DNA from 3 places in the Massilia phyllosphaerae genome. Region 1 is predicted to be linked to each of the others. Evidence: riboswitches for the same ligand, from Rfam matches in the RefSeq annotation. Region 1 holds a riboswitch; each other region holds the start of a gene.
The links. A riboswitch is a leader RNA that binds a small molecule or an ion and turns the genes downstream of it on or off. The one in region 1 is predicted to bind thiamine pyrophosphate.
Positions count from the first base shown of each region.

Region 2: another riboswitch for thiamine pyrophosphate. It lies ahead of U1H99_RS09690 (D-amino acid dehydrogenase); the one in region 1 lies ahead of thiC (phosphomethylpyrimidine synthase ThiC).
Region 3: another riboswitch for thiamine pyrophosphate. It lies ahead of U1H99_RS07110 (TonB-dependent siderophore receptor); the one in region 1 lies ahead of thiC (phosphomethylpyrimidine synthase ThiC).

Region 1 is NZ_JAXSQX010000008.1:247,722-252,750, reverse strand. Features, by position in the region: gene thiD (bifunctional hydroxymethylpyrimidine kinase/phosphomethylpyrimidine kinase) at 1-286, opposite strand, end outside; gene U1H99_RS26255 (thiazole synthase) at 286-1,080, opposite strand; gene thiS (sulfur carrier protein ThiS) at 1,104-1,319, opposite strand; gene thiC (phosphomethylpyrimidine synthase ThiC) at 1,322-3,202, opposite strand; TPP riboswitch at 3,282-3,382, opposite strand; gene U1H99_RS26240 (MOSC domain-containing protein) at 3,622-4,467, shown strand; gene U1H99_RS26235 (alpha/beta hydrolase family protein) at 4,510-5,029, shown strand, end outside.
Region 2 is NZ_JAXSQX010000002.1:338,830-343,858, reverse strand. Features, by position in the region: gene U1H99_RS09705 (MFS transporter) at 1-531, opposite strand, end outside; gene U1H99_RS09700 (sensor histidine kinase) at 714-2,897, shown strand; gene U1H99_RS09695 (response regulator transcription factor) at 2,894-3,493, shown strand; TPP riboswitch at 3,561-3,666, shown strand; gene U1H99_RS09690 (D-amino acid dehydrogenase) at 3,744-4,994, shown strand; gene U1H99_RS09685 (LysR family transcriptional regulator) at 5,013-5,029, opposite strand, start outside.
Region 3 is NZ_JAXSQX010000001.1:1,582,473-1,587,501, forward strand. Features, by position in the region: gene pnuC (nicotinamide riboside transporter PnuC) at 1-67, shown strand, start outside; gene U1H99_RS07105 (AAA family ATPase) at 64-606, shown strand; gene U1H99_RS07110 (TonB-dependent siderophore receptor) at 747-2,927, opposite strand; TPP riboswitch at 3,006-3,104, opposite strand; gene U1H99_RS07115 (DUF535 family protein) at 3,162-4,124, opposite strand; gene U1H99_RS07120 (glutathione S-transferase) at 4,404-5,029, shown strand, end outside.

The DNA of each region.
Region 1 (5,029 bases):
TGGCAGCGATGGCCTCGGCATTCGCCCGGTTGCCGGGAATGCCGACCTTGACGGCGCGGATCGGCATGCTCGCAGCCAGCAAGGCGGCCTGGCGCGTCAGCAGGCCGGCATCGACCGGCACCACCTCGTGCACCCGGTTGTTGTCCTGCACGGTGAGCGCGGTGACGATGGCCAGCGCATGCGCGCCCTGCGCCGAAATCGCCTCGATGTCGGCCTGGATGCCGGCGCCGCCCGATGGATCGAGGCCGGCGAACACCAGCACGCAGGGCCGGACTGCCTCGGCCATCACACCCGTCCCGCCATCGGCGACGAGGGCGAGGCAGCGAAGCGCCGCGCCATGCGCCCGGCCAGGTACGCTTCGCGCCCGGCTTCGACCGCCAGGCACATCGCGCGCGCCATGCGCACCGGGTCCTGCGCCAGCGCGATGGCGCTGTTCATCAGCACGCCGTCGCAGCCCAGTTCCATTGCCACCGCCGCGTCGGACGCGGTGCCGACGCCGGCGTCGACCAGCACCGGCACCCTGGCCTGGTCGATGATCAGCGACAGGTTCCACGGGTTGAGGATGCCCATGCCGGAGCCGATCAGCGAGGCCAGCGGCATCACCGCCACGCAGCCGATCTCCTCCAGCATCCTGGCCTGGATCGGGTCGTCGCTGCAGTAGACCATCACGTCGAAGCCGTCGCGCACCAGGGTCTCGGCGGCGCGCAGTGTTTCCGGCATGTTCGGGAACAGGGTCTTTTCGTCGCCCAGCACTTCGAGTTTTACGAGCTTGTGCCCGCCGAGCAGCTCGCGCGCCAGCTGCAGCGTGTAGACCGCATCCTTGGCGGTGTAGCAGCCGGCCGTGTTGGGCAGGATGGTGTAGCGCGACGGCGGGACCACGTCGAGCAGGTTCGGCGCATGCGGGTCCTGGCCGATGTTCACGCGGCGGATCGCCACGGTGATGATTTCCGCTGCGGCCGCCTCGGTTGCTTCACGCGTCTGTTCGAGGTCGCGGTATTTGCCGCTGCCGACCAGCAGGCGGGAGCGGTACTGCTTGCCGGCGATGGTCAGCGGCCGGTCTTCACGCATTGCTTCGTTCATAGTGATAAGTCTCCGTACAGGATTCAGCCGCCGCCGATGGCACGCACCACATCGACCTTGTCGTGCGCCGCCAGCGGGGTCGCGGCCCAGCGCTCGCGCTGCACCACGCTGCGGTTCACGGCCAGTGCCAGTGCTTGCCCGGCCAGCCCGAGCGAGGCGACCAGGTCGCGCAGGCTGCCGCCTTCGGGCACCGCGTGGACGGCGCCGTTCAACTCAATTTCAATTTCACTTTCCAGCATGGTCACGCCTTCTGGTACAGCTCTGCGCCGTTGCGCATGAACTCGACCGCCTTCACCTGCATGCCCTGCGCCGCGTAGTCGCGCACTTCCTGCGTGATCTTCATCGAGCAGAAATGCGGGCCGCACATCGAGCAGAAGTGGGCTACCTTGCTGGATTCCTTGGGCAGGGTCTCGTCGTGGAAGGCTTTCGCCTTGTCCGGATCGAGGCCGATGTTGAACTGGTCTTCCCAGCGGAATTCGAAGCGCGCTTTCGACAGCGCGTTGTCGCGGATCTGGGCGCCCGGATGGCCCTTGCCCAGGTCGGCCGCATGCGCCGCGATCTTGTACGTGATGATGCCGTCCTTGACATCGTCCTTGTCGGGCAGGCCGAGGTGCTCCTTGGGCGTCACGTAGCACAGCATGGCGGTGCCGTACCAGCCGATGTTGGCGGCGCCGATGCCGGAGGTGATGTGGTCGTAGCCGGGAGCGATGTCGGTGGTCAGCGGGCCCAGGGTGTAGAAGGGCGCTTCGTGGCACTGCTCCAGCTGCAGGTCCATGTTCTCCTTGATCAGGTGCAGCGGCACGTGGCCCGGACCCTCGATCATGGTCTGCACATCGTGCTTCCAGGCGATCTGCGTGAGTTCGCCGAGGGTGCGCAGTTCGGCCAGCTGGGCTTCGTCGTTGGCGTCGTAGATCGAGCCGGGGCGCAGGCCGTCGCCCAGGCTGAAGGCGACGTCGTAGGCCTTCATGATCTCGCAGATCTCTTCGAAGTGCGTGTACAGGAAGGATTCCTTGTGATGCGCCAGGCACCACTTGGCAATGATCGAGCCGCCGCGCGAGACGATGCCGGTCAGGCGGTTCGCCGTCATCGGCACGAAGGGCAGGCGCACGCCGGCGTGGATGGTGAAGTAGTCGACGCCTTGCTCGGCCTGTTCGATCAGGGTGTCGCGGTACATCTCCCAGGTCAGGTCCTCGGCCTTGCCGTTCACCTTTTCCAGCGCCTGGTACAGCGGCACGGTGCCGATCGGGACCGGGCTGTTACGCAGGATCCACTCGCGCGTCTCGTGGATATGCTTGCCGGTGGAGAGGTCCATCACGGTGTCGCCGCCCCAGCGGATGGCCCAGGTCATCTTTTCGACTTCCTCGCCGATCGACGAGGTGACCGCCGAGTTGCCGATGTTGGCGTTGATCTTCACCAGGAAGTTGCGGCCGATGATCATCGGCTCCGATTCCGGGTGATTGATGTTGTTCGGCAGGATGGCGCGGCCGCGGGCAATCTCGTCGCACACGAATGCGGCCGTGATCTCGCGCGGGATCGCCGCGCCGAACGACTGGCCCGCATGCTGGCGCCCGATCATCTGGGCCATGCGCTTGCCCGTGGGGCCGGCCGCTTCCAGGGTGGCGAGGTATTCCTGGCGCCGCAGGTTTTCGCGCACGGCGACGAATTCCATTTCGGGCGTGATGATCCCCTGGCGCGCGTAATGCATCTGGGTGACGTTGCGGCCGGGGAGGGCGCGGCGCGGCTTGCGCTGCAGGTGGAAGCGCAGCTCGGCCAGCTTGGGGTCGTTCAGGCGCGCGTTGCCGTACTCGGAGGTGGGGCCGGGCAGTTCGGCGGTGTCGCCGCGCTCGCCGATCCAGCCGGCGCGCAGCGGGGCCAGGCCGGAGCGGATGTCGATGCGCGCATCGGGGTCGGTGTAGGGGCCAGAGGTGTCGTACACCCACAGCGGCGGATTCGGTTCATGGCCGAAGGACGCCGGCGTGTCGGCCTGGCGGATTTCGCGCATCGGCACGCGGATGTCGGGACGGCTGCCCGTGACATACACCTTGCGCGAGTTCGGCAACGGGTTGATGGCAGCGGCATCGACGGTGGCGCTGGCGGAGAGGAATTTCGGATCGGCGTTCAAGTGCACTCCTTTGGTCACTGAGGATCGGCGATCCAGCGTGAGGAGTGCGGAGCAGGCTTGCCGGCCGGGAGGCGCGTGCATGCGGACTCTGTAGCTTCCCTTCGCTGGCATTATCCAGATCAGGTTCGAAGGGTATGTCTCACCCGCGCGGTTGATGGCGCAGGACCCCTAGCGTTGTTGTCGCTTCATGCGAATCGAAGGCGACGAGCGGAGTGTACGTCGGTTTTTAAAAGATGGCAATGAGTGATGTTTCGGCCCGCGACGTATGAACGTCATTCCCGCGCAGGCGGGAACCCAAGATGTATGCGTTTCGCTAGCAAACTTGGGTTCCCGCCAAGGGGGCAGCCCAGGCCGGGAACGACGTTTACAATGTGCGGGCCGATTATTATCTTCTGCGGACATCCCACGCCGCTTCGCCAATGCCCACGCTCACCCAACTCATCCTCTACCCGATCAAATCCTGCGCCGGCATGCCGGTCCCCGCCGCCACGCTGCTCGATGCCGGCCTGTCCGCCCTGGGCGTGCACGACCGCGAATGGATGGTGGTGCTGGAGGACGGCCAGTTCCTCACCCAGCGCGAACACCCGCGCATGGCGCTGATCCGGCCGCGTCCGGACGGTGACTATCTGCACGTGAGCATGCCCGGCCAGCCCGACATCAAACTGTCGCTGGCCTGGAGCGGCACCGAAACACCGCGCCGGGTTCGCGTCTGGGACGACCTGGTCGACGCCGCCGATTGCGGCGATGCCGCGGCCGGCTGGTTCAGCGCGGCGCTCGGCACGGCCTGCCGCCTGGTGCGCTTCCGCCGCGACATCCAGCGGCCGACCAGCGTCAAGTGGACCGGCGGCGTCGCCTCGCAGACCCGCTTCGCCGACGGCTATCCGCTGCTGCTGATCGGCCAGGCCTCGCTCGACGACCTGAACCTGCGGCTGCACGGCGCCGGACGGGCGCCGCTGCCGATGGACCGCTTCCGCCCCAACCTGGTGGTCGACGGCCTGGAAGCCTTCGAGGAGGATTACCTCGAGGCGCTGCACGACGCCGACCTCGCGATCCGGCCGGTGAAGCCCTGCGGGCGCTGCCCGATCCCGTCGATCGACCAGGCCACCGCCATCCCCGGCCCCGACCCGCTCGACATCCTGCAAACCTACCGCGCCAACGCGCGCCTGGAAGGCGCGGTGTGCATCGGCATGAACTGCATCGTGGTGCGCGGCGCCGGCACCGAGCTGCGCTTGGGCCAGGAGCTGGACGCGGAATTAGCCTTTTGAAGCGAGCCTTTTGAAGCGAGTTTTTTGATGGCGGCAAGCCCATTGGCGCATTCATTGATCATCCTGCTGCACGGCGTCGGCGCCACCCCGGCCGCCATGGCGCCGCTGGCCGCGCGCATCGCATCGGCGCTGCCGCACGCCGTCATCGCCGCGCCGCCGGCCGCCTTGCCCTACGACCTGGGCGAGCAGGGCTACCAATGGTTCTCGGTCGACGGCATCACCGAAGACAAGCGCCCGGCGCGCATCCGCGCTGCCTTGCCGGCCTTTGTCGACACCATCCGCGGCCTGCAGCGCGTGCACGGTGCGGCGCCCGACAACACCGTGCTGGCCGGCTTCTCGCAAGGCGCGATCATGGCGCTGGAGGCGTGCACGGAGGCTTGGCTTGCGCGCCACGTGGTTGCCATCGCCGGGCGCTTCGCGCCGCTGCCCGCCGCATGGGAAGGGCGCACCACAGTCAGCCTGGTCCACGGCACGATGGACGGCACCGTGCCGGCCGATCACAGCCGCCGCGCGGCCGCGCGCCTGGCCGAACTCGGGGCCGACGTGCACCTCGACCTGGTGC
Region 2 (5,029 bases), on a different contig from region 1:
CAACTGGCCGCCGATCAGCGTGACGTACTGGAAGCTGCTGTAGAAGCCGCGGTGCTTCGAGTCCGCCATTTCCGACAGATAGGTGGCGCTGGCACCGTACTCGCCACCCAGGCTGAGGCCCTGCAGCAGGCGCGCCAGCAGCAGGATGCAGGGCGACAGGATGCCGGCGGTGGCATAGGTCGGCGCGCAGGCGATCAGGAGCGAACCGAAGCACATCAGCAGGACCGAGGCCATGAGTGCCTTCTTGCGGCCGTGGCGGTCGCCGATGTGGCCGAACAGGATGCCGCCGATCGGCCGCACGAAGAAGCCCAGCGCGAAGATGCCTGCCGTCGACATCATCTGCGCGGTGGGATCCTGCGCCGGGAAGAACGAGCTGGCGAAGTACAGGGCGAAGGCCGAATAGCAGTAGAAGTCGAACCACTCCACCAGGTTGCCGGCCGAGCCGACGAAGATGGCGCGCAGGCGCTTGCCGGAGATCCGCTCGGCGGCGGCGCGGCCATCGGCGGCCGGATTCGTTGTGACGGTGTTCATTGTTGTCTCCTTTGACCGGCGGGAGATCCGTATGCCATCCCGTCCAGGAACTCCACTATCCTGGTCAAGGCGCCGGCCCGCATCCGCAACTTCGGCGCGCCCTCCTCCGTAAAACTACGGAGAAGGGTTCCAAAGCGTCGGCGCAGCTGTTATTGTTGCCCGATTTAGCCCGTCGAAACGCGATGCCTACCTGGTTCAACGCACGTCACTGGCGCAAGCTCGTTGCCGCCGCGGGAGCGCTGATGCTGATCGCGGCCTGCGGGAACTGGGCCGAACGGCGCGAACTGCAATTCAAGATGGACGCCCTGCGCCAGGCCGCCGCCGCACACGTCCTCGGGTTGCGCGGCCTGGTCGAGAAACACGACTTCCTGCCGCACGCCGCCGCCCGCCATCCGGATGTGCGCGACCTGTTGCGCGCCCCGATGGACGCGGCCTTGAAGGCACGCGTCGACGGCTACTTCGCCGACCTGCAGGCGACCACCGGCGCCGCCGTGCTGTACCTGGTCGACCGGTCGGGACTGACGCTGGCCGCCAGTAACTGGAACCTGCCGTCGAGCTTCGTCGGCCAATCCTACCGCCGGCGGCCCTATGTGGAAGATGCCCTGCAGGGCCGCCGCGGCTACTTCTATGGTCTCGGCCTCACGACCGGACAGTCGGGCCTGTTCATCGCCGAGCCGGTCCGGGCGGACGGCGCCGTTCTCGGCGTGGTGGTCGTCAAGATCAGCCTGGAACCGCTGCAAGCCGCGTGGATGCGCGGCGGCGATCCTGTCGTGCTCAGGGACAGCCGCGGCATCGTGTTCCTGAGCGCCGTGCCGGCATGGCTGTTCCACGGCATCCGGCCGCTTGCCGCGAACGACGCGCGCTGGATCGCTGACCACGGCCAGTACGGCAGCCGCGCACGCTTCGATGTGCTGCCATGGCGCACCGAAGCCCATGGCCGGCCGGGCATGGACTTGCCCGGCTTCGTCCTGCACACCGACGTGCACGGGCGCCGCATGGACCTGCTGGCGCTCGACACGCCCCTGCCGGAGCTAGGCTGGACGCTCACGGTCACGACCGACATGAAGGAGGTGGTGCAGGCACGCCGCGCCGCGCTCGCGCTTACCGCGCTGGCCGTCGCGCTGCTGCTGCTCGGCGTGCTGTACTGGCGCTTGCGCGACAAGCGTTTCGCCGAACAGCGCGCGGCCCGCCTCGAGCTGGAGCGGCGGGTCGAGGAGCGCACCAGCGACCTGCAAGAAGCGCACGCGTTCCGCAAGGCGATGGAAGACTCCCTGCTCGTGGGCATGCGCGCGCGCGACCCGGAAGGCAAGATCATCTACGTCAATCCGGCACTGTGCGCCATGGTAGGGTACAGCGCGGAGGAATTGCTCGGGCGCAGCCCGCCTTATCCCTACTGGCATCCGGACGACCTGGAAAAACAGGCGCGCGAAAGCGACGAGGCCTTGCAGGGACGCGCCGCGCCGCACGGCTTCGAATCGCGTGTGCGGCACAAGGACGGCCATGATGTGATCACGATGGTGTATGCCGCCCCGCTGGTCGACGCGCAGGGCGTACACCGGGGCTGGATGAGCTCCGTGGTGGACATCACCGCCCAGAAACAGGCAGAAACCCGGCAGCGGGAACAGGAGTTGCGGCTCCAGCGCAGCGCGCGCCTCGCCAGCGTCGGCGAGATGGCGTCCACGCTGGCACATGAACTCAACCAGCCGTTGATGGCCCTGTCGAACTTCGCCGTCGCCGCCCGCGCGCTCGCAGGTACCGCGGCAGGTGGGTCGGCGGACACCACGGCCGGCACGATGCTCGCGGGCGCGCTCGACGACATCGTCGGACAGAGCAGGCGCGCCAGCGAAATCGTCAAGCGGGTGCGCGCCTTCATCAATCCGCAGCGCGCCCACTACGAGCGCCTGGGGATGGACAGCGTCGTCGCCCATGCGGCGACGCTGCTCAAGCCCGAGCTGCAACGCCACGGCGTCACCTTGCGGCTGCTGATGGAAGATGGCGGCGCGCCGGTGCGCGGCGACCGGGTACTGCTCGAGCAGGTGCTGGCCAACCTGGTCCACAACGCCCTGCAGGCGATGCAGCCGACGCAGGACCAGCCGCACCCGCCGCCCACCCAGCGCAGCATCGAGCTCGCCTGCCAGCGCGCCGAACAGGGCCTGCGCATCACCGTCGCCGACCGCGGGCCCGGCATTCCTCCGGAACAGCTGGAACAGGTGTTCGCCCCGTTCTTCACCACCAAGGCCGACGGGCTGGGCCTGGGATTGAACATTTGCCGCACCATCATCGAAGCACATGGCGGCTTCATGACCGTCGAAAATCGTGCCGGCGGCGGTGCCGCCTTTTCCTTCACGCTCCCCACCGTACCATGAAAGACATGCCACTCACGCTGTACGTCGTCGACGATGACGAAGCACTCCGCCGCTCGCTGCTTCTGCTGCTGTTTTCCCAGGGGCTGGCGGTGCAGGCCTTCGATTCCGGGGAGGCCTTCCTGGATGCCGTCGACATGCGCCAGCCGGGCTGCGTGATCCTCGACCTGCGCATGAAAGGGATGAGCGGGCTGGCGGTCTTCGAACGCCTGCTCGCGGAACACAGTCCGCTGGTGACGCTGTTCCTGTCGGCGCATGGCGACATTCCGACCGCGCTGGAAGCGGTCCGGCGCGGCGCCTACGACTGGGTCGAAAAACCGGACACCCAGCATTTGCTCGACAAGCTCCCGGCCGCTATCGCCCTGGCCCGCGTCCGTGTCCAGGCGCTGCGGCTGTGGGCCGAGCTGACGCCGCGCGAGCGCGAGGTCGCGCGCTTGGTGGGGCTGGGTCAGCCGAACAAGGAAATCGCCCGCGTCCTGGTCCCGCCCTGCGGCCCGCGCTCGGTCGAAACCCACCGCGCCAACATCTTCAGCAAACTGCAGTGCGCCAACGACAATGAGCTGGGACGCTGGCTGGCGGCCCACCCATGGCTGGACTAGGCGGCTAGCGGCGTTTGCCAGCCGCCCGGAACCTGCGTACACTGCTGCCGTCACCTCGCAAGAGATGACACAACGCTAGGGGTCCTGCGTCGTCGCCAGCGACGCGCGGGTGAGACATACCCTTTGAACCTGATCTGGATAATGCCAGCGAAGGGAAGCCCGGACAGACTGCGCGCGCGCCGCCCCGCATCCGTTTTCCTTCTCTCCGCCGGATTGCCAGTCCTTATCGTGACCCGGGGAGTGAGCAACCTTGAACATCATCGTGTTGGGCGCCGGCGCGGTCGGCACCGCGTCGGCCTGGTACCTGCGCCAGGCCGGCCATGGCGTGACCGTCCTCGAACGCCAGAGCGGACCGGCGCAGGAGACCAGCTTTGCCAACGGCTGCCAGATCTCGGTGTCGCATGCCGAGCCGTGGGCGAATCCTGCCAGCCTGCTCAAGGTGCTGCGCTCGCTCGGGCGCGACGATGCGCCGCTGCTGTTCCGCCTGCGCGCCGATCCGCTGCAATGGCGCTGGTGCCTGCGCTTCATCAGCGAGTGCCGGCCGGGGCGCGTCGCCGCCAACCTGCGGCGGATCGTCGCGCTGGCCGACTACAGCCGTCGCAGTCTGCAGGCCCTGCGTGCCGACACCGGCATCGAATACGATCACCTGGAACGCGGCATCCTGCATTTCTATACCGACGAGCGGGAGTTCGACAAAGCGTGCGCCGCGGCGGCGGCGATGCGCGCACTGGGCTGCCCGCGCATGACGATCGACGCCGACGAGGTCGTGCGCATCGAGCCGGCCCTGCGCGCGGCACGCCCGCGGCTGGTGGGCGGCGACTTCACGGCCAGCGACGAATCGGGCGACGTCTACCGGTTCACGACCCGGCTTGCCGCCCGCAGCACGGCTGCCGGCGTCCATTTTGCCTACAACATAACGGCGACCCGCCTGCTGGCCGAGGCAGGAACAATCACCGGCGTCGAAGTCATCGACGGCGCCGGTCGGCACCAGGTGCTGCGTGCCGACGCTGTCGTCGTCGCGCTCGGCAGTTTCTCCCCTGCCCTGCTGGCACCGCTCGGCATCCGCCTGATGATCTATCCGGGCAAAGGCTACTCCGCGACCTACCCGATCGCCGATGCCGCCGCGGCACCGACGGTGTCGCTCACCGACGACGGCCACAAGCTGGTCATGTCGCGGCTCGGATCGCGCCTGCGCGTGGCCGGCACCTGCGAGTTGAACGGTTATTCGCGCGAACTCAACATGGTGCGCTGCGAAGCGATCACGCGCCGCGTGCGCGCCCTGTTCCCCGACGCCTGCGACTACGACCAGGTGCGTTACTGGGCCGGCCTGCGGCCGCTGACGCCGTCGAACGTGCCCTACGTCGGCAGGACGTGCCATGCCAACCTGTACCTGAATACCGGCCACGGCACGCTGGGCTGGACCATGGCCTGCGGCTCGGGCCGGGCGCTGGCCGATATCGTCAGCGGTCGCGAGCCGGAGGTCGCGTTCCCGTTTTCCTGATGCGGCGATACGGGATGATCATCGATCCGCGTAGC
Region 3 (5,029 bases), on a different contig from region 1:
GTTCGTCGTGATGGCCGCGGCCGGCCTGCGCACCTGGAGCAGGGCGGCGCGCGAGGGCGCGCAATGACGGCGCCGGCCGCGCCGCGGCGCATCGCTATCCTCGGCGCCGAATCGACCGGCAAGTCGACCCTGGCCGACGCGCTGGCGCGCCGCTACGGCACGCTGTGGGTGCCGGAGTACCTGCGCGAGTTCGTCGACGTGCACGGCCGCGTGCCGCATGAAGACGACCAGCCCGGCATCGCGCGTACCCAGCTGGCGCGCGAGGATGCGATGGCGGCGCGGCCGGCCGCGCGCGGTTTCCTTTTCTGCGACACCACGCCGCTGATGACAGCGGTCTACAGCCGCATCTACTGGGGCCGCGTGCCGCCCGCGCTGCTGGCGCTGGAAGCGGCGCACGACTACGCGCTGACGCTGGTGGCGGCGCCGGACCTGCCGTGGGTGCCGGATGGGCTGATGCGCGATTCGGACGAAGTGCGGCAGCGGGTGCATGCGCAACTGGTGGCGGTGCTGGCGGCGCGGGGGATACCGTATGTGCTGGTGGAGGGGGAGCTGGAGGAGCGGGTGGCGCGGGTTGAAGGCCTGCTTACTCAAGTCCGTGCAGAGTAAGCTTGCACGTCGCCCCTGCGGAGGCAGGGGCCCAATTCTGCCGGCTTCCCCGTATCGCATGCAGAACTTAGGCCCCTGCCTTCGCAGGGGCGACGGCGGCGGGGTAGCGGAAGAGAAGCTGTCCGCGTACCGCCAGCAACTTACAAATCAAACTGCGCCGACAACCTGAACGTCCGCGGCGCCCCCGCCAGCAGGTAACCGCCCAGCGAAGGCGTCACGTCGCGCCAGTAGAACTTGTCGAACAGGTTGTCCACGCGCGCACGCACGGTGACCTGCGTCGCGCCCAGCTTCAGCCCGTACGAGGCGCCGGCGCCGAACACGTGGTAGTCCGGCACGAACACGGTGTTCTGGACGTCGAAGGCCTTCTTGCCGGCATACTGCCAGATGCCGTCCACCTTCAGGCCCGGCACCGCCGGCACCGCGTATTGCAGCCACGCGGTCGACTTGAAGGCCGGGACGTCGGTGACGCGCTTGCCGTCGATGCCGGCCTGGCCGGTGCCGTCCTGGCGCGTGTTCAGCGCCATCAGCGACACGCCGTAGTCGAAGGCGCCGGTCCGGCCGTCGGCCGAGACCTCGAGGCCGCGATGGGTCTCGCGCCCGCCGCGCACGAAAGGATGCAGGCCGTTGATGGTCTGGAACGGATCTTCGTACTCGAGGCCCTGGCGGATCTGGAACAGCGCAGCCGACAAATTCAGGCCATTCGACAGCGCGCCCTTGAGGCCGAATTCGGCCTGGCGCGAACGGGCCGGCGGCAGCACCTGGTATTGATTACTGGTCATCATGGGCGCGATGCCGCCGTGTTGCAGGCCATGGCTGAACGAACCGTAGGCATTCCAGTCGCGGCCGATGCGGTAGACCAGGGCCACGCTCGGCAGCGTGAAGCTGTTGTCGGCATGGACGTAGTCGCCTTTGTCGCCGATGTCCTCGTCGAACTCGCTGCGCTTGATCTGCACGTGGCGCAGGCCGCCGTGCAGGGTGAAACCCTGGCCCAGGGTCACGATGTCCTGGGCGAACAGCGCGCTTTCCTGGTCGCTGCGGCGCTCGAACACCCGGCCCGTGCTGAATATCGCGGGATCGGCCTGCGGCGTCACGCGCGGCGTCCAGATGTTGCTGGAGCCGACCAGTTCGTAGACGTAGTCGCCGAAGCTGTCGTGGCGCTCGTTGTAGGAAGCGCCGACGGTCAGCGCATGGCGCAGCGTGCCGGTGGCGAACTTGCCCTGCACCATGGCCTGCACGCCCCACGGGCTCTTGCGCTCGCCCACGCTCTGGTAATCGTACACGTCGTAGTCGCCGTTCGAGCAGTAGCCCGGGTAGTAGCCGTCGCCCTCGTTGCTGCAGCCGTAGGGGAAGGCGGTGTAGTCGTCGCGCTTGAACCAGTGCTTGTTGGCCGAGGCGGTGGCGGTCCAGCCCGGCGCCAGCTTGTACTCGAAGCGCAGGCCGAGGTTGGTGTCGCGCGTCTCGACCGGCTTGGTCCAGGGCTGGTCGTTCAGCAGCGTCTTGGCGGACACGTTGGTCGGCAGCACTTCGCCGCGGATCAGCTGGTAGCCGGGCGCCGTGATCTGCGACTTGCGTTGGTAGTCCATGTCCAGCTGCAGCAGCGCATCCGGGGTGATCTGCCAGTCGAAGGCACCGGAGACGAACTGGCGGTCGCCGTTGGCGCCGCGCACGTAGGGATGCAGGTCGGCGGCGGCGGCATTGATGCGGTAGCCGAAGCGGCGGTCCTCGAAGCGGCCACCGATGTCGGCGCTGCCGTACAGCGTGCCGCGCTCGCTGACTTCCACCGTGGCCGAGCGCAACGGCTTGTCGGTAGGGCGCTTGGTGACGTAGTTGACGATGCCGCCCGGGGCGGCGATGCCGGCGGTCAGGCCGGCCAGGCCCTTCAGGATCTCGACGCGCTCCTTGTTCTCGAGCGGGATCTGGGTGTCGCCCGGGATCGCGAAGCCGTCCTTGCGGTAGCTGTAGTTGTTGTCGAGCGTGAAGCCGCGGATCGAGAACTGTTCGGCGTAGCCGACCGCGTTGTAGGCGTCGCTGACCGAGGCGTCGAAGCGCACGGCGTCGGTGGTCGAGCGGATCGACAGGTCCTGCATCTGGGTGCGGCCGATCGAGATGATCGAGGCCGGGGTCTCGAACAGCGAGGCTTCGCCGAAGCCGCCGACGCTGGCGCGGTCGAGGGCAATGAAGCGGTTACCGGTGACGACGACTTCGTTGACCGGCTGGCCGGCGTCGGCCTGGGCCGTGGTTTGTGCCGCAGTTTGCGCCGACACTGCAAAGGCCTGCATCAATGCGCAAGCCAGGATCGAATGCTTCAGTGGATGGTTCATGTGTTTGCTCGTTTCGCGCGCCGTCCGGCTGCGCTGCTTTATCAAAGCCGGAGCCAACGGGGGAAGGGCAAACAAGATGGGAACTGCGTTGCGCTTTCCTTCGCTGGCATTATCCAGATCAGGTACGAAGGGTATCTCTCACCCGGAAGCGAACTTCCAGGACCCCTAGCGAAGGCGCGAGTGTGCGCCTATGTAGTACTTATGTCAATAGACGTAAAAGCGGCGAATTGGTTCCTACGCCGTTTCCAGCACCGGCGCCGGGTGCGCGACCTGCACGCGCGCATGCAGCAGGTGGCGCTGCAGCGTGGCGCGCGCCGCATCGCCGATCACGCGCCAGTGCTCGCGGCGCTGGGCCGCGCGCTTGCGGTGCTTGGACGGCATGTCGGCCAGCGGCTTGACGTAGAAGGGCAGGCCGATGACATAGCCGCTGCCGGTCTCGGCGCCGCCGAGGATCTTCCAGAAGCCGTCGTAGGCGTTGGCGAAGTGCTTGTCCGGGTCCGGGTCGTAGGCGATGTGGGCGTCGCTGCGGATCGCCATCACCTTGTCCATGCCGAGCGCCATGGCGATGCCCTGCATCGCGGCAAAGCAGAAGAAGCTGGGCGAATTGTTGGGGAACACGCGCTCGAAGGCGTCGAAGGCGGCACCGGAATCGGCCCAGCGTCCCTGGTTGCGGGCGATGAAGGGCACCACCGGCATGTCCAGCCCGACCATGCGGCCGTCGAGCCAGCTGAAGGACAGGCGGTGCAGGCACCTGCCGTCGGCCACCAGGGCCACGGTCAGGTCGCCCTCGGCATTGCTGCGCGAAGCCATCTCGAGCTGGATCATGAAGCTGCTCAGCTGGCCATCCACCTCGGCCTCGTGCTGCCACAGCGGCAGGCCGCGCGCACCGTACACGGCCTGCAGGTAGGCGTCGTTGAAGGTGGTTTCCTCGAAGCGGTAATGGCTCAGCACGGCCTGCACGCGGCGGCGCGGCGACAGGCCCTTGATCAGGTAGTCGCGGTGGCTGAGATGGTGGAAGGGGTCGTCGTTGGACCGCCCGGCCACGTGGCGGCGGTAGACGCCGAGCCGGCACAGGTCGCGGTGGGCGCGGTAATAGGCCAGTACGCGTGCGCTGCGCGCGATGGACAGCAGCCAGGAGGCAAGGCCGGCCTCGCGACGGCGGGCCATCCAACCCTTGGTGAGATGAGCGAAAATCATGGGCGCTCCGGAATCGCTTTCGTTATCGGGTGTGTTTATCTTGTCGCACCGGTGGCGTAGCCACGGTGAGATTGCTCAGCGGGAAAAATGCGTTCAGCAGGTCAAGATCGGCACCATCGAAGGTGGATTCCGTGCGTAATGTTTGTTGTGGACATGTCTCTTGTTATTAATTTTTTGTCAGGCGTCGTTGCCAAGCCGAAGACTAGCACGATTGCCGCGCCGAACATTCGGAATCATGCTCAATAATTGAGTCAGACCGAACAACACGAGGAGGCAGCGATGGCGTATGAACTTTTTTACTGGCCCACGATCCAGGGCCGCGGGGAATTCGTTCGCCTGGCCCTGGAGGAGGCCGGTGTCCCCTATGTCGACGTGGCGCGCGGACCCGGCGGCATGGCGCGCATGATGGCGGCCATGGACGGCCCCGACCACCCGTCCTTCGCGCCGCCTTTCCTGAAGGCGGGCGAGCTGCTGATAGGCCAGACCGCCAACATCCTGCTGTTCCTGGGGCAGCGCCACGGGCTGGCGCCGGAGGACGAGCAGGGCCGGCTGTGGGTCAACCAGATCCAGCTGACCATCGCCGACCTGGTGGCCGAGGCCCACGACACCCACCACCCGATCGCGACCTCGCTGTATTACGAAGACCAGCGTCCGGAAGCCAAGCGCCGCGCGGCCGATTTCATCGAGACCCGCATCCCGAAATTCTTCGACTGGTTCGAAGGCATCCTGGGCCGCTCCGAACCGAAGGATTACCTGCTGGGCGAGCGCGTGACCTATGCCGACCTGTCGCTGTTCCAGCTGGTGGCAGGCCTGCGTTACGCCTTTCCGCAGGCGCTGGCGCGGATCGACGCCGGCTACCCGCTGCTGAGCGCCCTGCACGACCGGGTGGCGCAGCGGCCGCGCAT